Regions from separate parts of the Paenibacillus sp. sgz302114 genome, predicted to be linked through region 2. Evidence: predicted binding sites of a transcription regulator. Region 2 holds the regulator's gene; the other holds the start of a gene.

Region 1 (2,405 bases), on a different contig from region 2:
AGGTAAAGGTGATACCTCGAAGCCATTGAGCGATGCAGGTCGGAAATGGGACGTTGTCATCCTGGACCCGCCGGCATTCACGAAGTCGAGAAGCGCAATTGAAGGCGCGGTCAGAGGCTACAAAGATATAAACCTTCACGGGCTGAAGCTCGTCAATGAAGGCGGATATCTCGTAACCGCGAGCTGCTCCTATCATATGCGTCCAGACTTGTTCCTTGAGACGATCCAAGCTGCAGCGATAGACGCTGGCAAGACGCTCCGTCTCATCGAATGGCGCGCAGCTGGCAAGGATCACCCGCAAATCGTCGGCGTGAACGAGGGCCATTATTTGAAGTTTGGCATATTTGAAGTGCGCAGCCGCTAGAATGCGAACCGCATGTAATAAAGATGATGAAGGAGTGCAGGCTGGAAACAGCTGATGCACTTCTTTTTTGTTTTGCTGAGAGACGAAACTTTCGAAGTCGGAGCTTCCCATCAGTCAGGCAACCCGATGCTGATAACTCTGATTGTTACGATTGGGGCCATTATTATTGGCATGTTCGTTTGGATGATCGTTAAGCGACATAAGAGATGATTGTGATGAATGCAAAGGCAATTGCCAGAAACATAAAAAGAGCCTTCCAGCGAAAGCCATACGGCTTCGATCTGGAGGGCTCTTCTCTATTGTCATATACGTGCCTTGGCAGCATCGTATTCGGTTTGTACCTTTATCGCACTTGCGCTGCGCGTCTTCATAATGATCTTCCGGATGCTCTCGCCGGACAAATGATATTGCCGCTCAAGCTCCTGCACGGAGCTTCCACTCACATAGTGCTGGAAAATCTCATCATTACGCCGCTTAATCATAATCCGAGATCCGCTCTTCTCGCCCCATGCGGCACGTTCGTTGTGCGGCTTCGGGATATAGAGCAGTTCTCCTTGAATGTAAGATTGAAGCTCTTTCAGCAGATTAGGGGGAAGCACATCTTTTCCATTTTTGTAGTTCAAGGTAAACCTCCTTGTTCATATCGCCTGCTGCAACATCACCGAAAGTCGAGATTACCATGTCGTACACCTCCTCTTATTAAAATAGAAAAAACACGATCACACTGGCGAAATCGTGCTTCATGAAATCAGTATAATTGAAAACGGAGCTAGCCGTCATCCTTTTTTTGGTAGATGAGGGAGGCATCGCAGCCTCCCTCTGAAGACGACTTCCGCTGTTAGGCGGAAATCACCTCGTGTTGGTTGATCAATTGGATCATCTCCTTTCGCGAAGATTCGTCGGGCCCGACATCTATATTAAGCCATACCAAGAGAGCCGCCAGCAAGCGAAAGAACGGCTATAATCATTTGTTACGCTGGCTAATACCTCCATTGTACTATTTACCTTATCCAAATAAGAACAAATGTTTGTGTCAATGGGTGAAATGAGTGGAATGCCTATGGTAGAATAATAGAATCGAATATGGGAGAGAGGTGGGCAGGTCATGACGCTACGCTTTGTAATCGGCCGCTCAGGCTCAGGCAAGACGCACCATTGTCTAGACGAGATTAGACAGCAGGTACTGGCGCAGCCAGAAGGACCACCTATCGTTATTTTGGTGCCGGAGCAGGCGACATTCCAGACGGAATACGAGCTGCTGAATCATTCGGAGCTTAGAGGCAGCATACGGGCGCAAGCGCTCAGCTTCCGGCGTCTGTCGTTCCGCATCATGCAGGAGACCGGCGGCACTGCACTCATTCCAATCAGCGAGAACGGGAAGAACATGCTGCTGTACAAAATCGTTCATCGTCTCGAGGATCAGCTGCAGCTGTTCCAAGGATCACATACGCAGCACGGTTTCATCGAACGGCTGGGCGAGCTGATGACGGAGTTGAAGCGATATGGCATTGACGCTTCGCAGCTATCGGACTATGCAATTAACAGGCTGCCGCAGAAGAGCAATTCGCTGCTCGGGCGCAAGCTGAACGATCTTAAACAAATCTCCGAAACTCTCGAGCAGGAGCTGGAAGGGCTCTATGTTGATGCCGAGGATTATTTGAGCTGGCTCATTCGCGGTTTTCATCAAGCGCCGTCGATGGCAGGTACGGAAGTTTGGGTGGACGGGTTCCATGGCTTTACCCCGAAGGAATTTGACGCCCTCGCATCGCTAATGAAGCACAGCAAAGCGATGACGATTACGCTGTGCCTCGATAAGCTCTACGAGCTAGGCGAGCAGCCGCATGAGCTGGACTTGTTCCATCCGACTGCAGAGACGTATATGAAGCTGAGAGATATAGCGATTACAAACGGCGTGACGATTGAGGAGCCGCTGTTCTTGGAAGGAACGCCATACCGCTTCCGGGAGAACCCCATGCTGGCGCATGTGGAACGGAACTATGGCGGACGGGGAAGACTTACGCTCACCGAAGACGAGCTGCGA
Region 2 (2,405 bases):
TCTACTGCACTCCTTTCCCTGCCTAAGGTCAACATGTCACCCTTTACTTTGACATTAATAAGGAGCCATTGTCAAGGTAACACAGGTCCTTTCAGAGATAGAAGAAGCCTGAGCGAATCATGCGCTCAGGCTTAACTACCTAGTTCATATATTCCATTATAAGTGTTATTCAGCAGGAACAATTAAAGACTGCCCAGCTTGCAGTGTGCTGTTCGTTAAATTGTTCCGCTTCTTCAAGCTGTACACCACTTCACGAATATCTTGTCCCGCCTCGCGCACTCTGCCAGCAATTTCCCAAAGCGTGTCGCCCGCTCCGACCACAACCACTTGCTCCATTGCAGTCGGTTCAGCAGGATGCTCGCTGCCAGCGTAGCTCGTCATCAATGTCAGCCCAGTGAACAGCAGTACGAACAGTAATCCTGCAACTGCTAGTCTTAATAGAAGACGTTGCTTATAAGAATCATTCAAAACACGCTTTGTTGCATGGTTGTTTCTCGTGTTTCCTTTATAAGTAGTTGAGTAAGAAGATATCGTTGTCATCATTCTCCAGCACCCCAAACGTTTGTTCTGTTGTCGTTGAAATAAGAATAACACGAACGTTTGTTTGTGGTCAAGCGTTTTTGGAACATTTGTTCGCACAAATACGCGAACCTGTGTTTTCAAGAACTTATGTTTGTACGAACTCCGGTTCTGTGCTATAATTTGACACAAATGAAACTTTGGGGTGATTCCGGTGTCGAAACTTTCAAACCGCCAACAGGCGATACTAGAATTCATTAAGACAGAAGTGCGCGAGAAAGGCTATCCGCCTTCTGTACGTGAGATCGGCGAAGCTGTTGGACTTGCTTCCAGCTCGACCGTTCACGGTCATCTGGACCGTCTTGAGAAGAAAGGCCTTATTCGCCGCGACCCGACGAAGCCTCGCGCCATTGAGATTTTGGACGGCGACGACGCCGACATTATCCCTTTCCCGCTCGCAGTATCCAAAGTGCCTGTCATCGGTAAAGTAACCGCAGGCGTCCCGATTACCGCAACTGAGAACATCGAAGACTATTTCCCTCTTCCAGCGGATAAAGTCGGCGATGATACTGTCTTTATTCTTAATGTTATTGGTGAGAGTATGATTGAAGCAGGCATCCACAATGGTGACTATGTCATCGTGCGCCAACAGCAAACAGCTAACAACGGCGATATCGTCGTCGCAATGACTGAAGAAGATGAAGCAACGGTGAAGACGTTCTACAAGGAGAAGGATCACATCCGCCTCCAACCGGAGAACTCAACGATGGAACCGATCCGTCTTCGCAACGTATCCATTCTCGGCAAGGTCATCGGCTTGTTCAGGGACATTCACTAATTCTATTTATTACAAAGGGCCATCCGAGGTGCTGCAGCATCGCCTCGGATGGCCCTTTCTTTTTGTTCAGGATCTTAGGCAAATGGCGATGCTGAGAGAGCGTAATACGCACTCTCAGCATGAAAATGGGTCGATTGAAGCTCTGAGAGTGCGGATTCAGCACTCTCAGGTAAGGAAACTGCCGCAACTGGCAGCTTGGCGATGCTGAGAGTGCGTAATACGCACTCTCAGCAAGGAAATCGGCCGATTGAAGTCATGAGAGTGCAGATTCAGCACACTCAGTTATGGAAACTGCCGGAATCGGCGCTTGGCGGAGCTGAGAGAACAAGAATACAATGGCAGATTGAATCAACACTCTCTATTTTCCCTCGAGTTCTCGTGCCTGCTGGAGGCAGGCCATTCGCGTTAACAATTTGAGCGGTAACGTTCGCCTTCGCACTCGGACTTCAACCTTGTTCTTTCTGCCGTAGGATGTCAGTTAACCTACAAGCTCCCGAAATAACAAGCTTTGATACATAAACTTACTTCGTTTGTACTTAAAGTTCAATGCCACGCCTGAGAATGCGATCAGAATTCGCTTGAGCGCTATAGTCGTCACTTTCCGGCGAACCAGCCTTCTCAGCCGTTTGATGTTACGATTATTGACCGCTCTCGCGACGGCTGCAGCATAGGCGCTCGATGAACGAAGTGATCGATAGAATGGCAGAATCGCTCGAGCTATCATTCGATGAACCGGCGTAGAGAACGTAAACTGCGTTGTGCCTGGCGGAATCGTTAATCCGCATGAGTATTGGATAATCGGATCCGGATATTCAAAATCAAAGAAATACCCGATTCCGTTGGATGACAAGCTGCTCAGCTTTGCCGATGGCGCAACTGACTTGAACATCTTCGCTAACGTATCAATATCCGTCGTACGAACAGCCTTCGACCATCTCAGCGCGAATGAATAATTGCACGCGATCTTGCGATAGAACGGAATCATGATCCCCGCAACCTTTCGAAGTATCGCTCCTGTTAACCGAAATTGCGCGTCCGTTCCCGCTTT

The links. The regulator LexA, encoded in region 2, represses DNA repair genes until DNA is damaged. The targets are predictions, from matches to a motif close to CGAACATATGTTCG.
Region 1: the regulator LexA is predicted to act here: its motif matches at 1,382-1,395, upstream of addB (helicase-exonuclease AddAB subunit AddB).

What each region holds. Positions count from the first base shown of each region.
Region 1 is NZ_JBVYOI010000003.1:503,913-506,317, reverse strand. It holds gene AC0LWF_RS11565 (class I SAM-dependent rRNA methyltransferase) at 1-364, shown strand, start outside; gene AC0LWF_RS11560 (CD3324 family protein) at 667-987, opposite strand; gene addB (helicase-exonuclease AddAB subunit AddB) at 1,470-2,405, shown strand, end outside.
Region 2 is NZ_JBVYOI010000001.1:859,203-861,607, reverse strand. It holds gene AC0LWF_RS03945 (LysM peptidoglycan-binding domain-containing protein) at 166-543, opposite strand; gene lexA (transcriptional repressor LexA) at 734-1,357, shown strand; gene AC0LWF_RS03935 (hypothetical protein) at 1,836-2,405, opposite strand, start outside.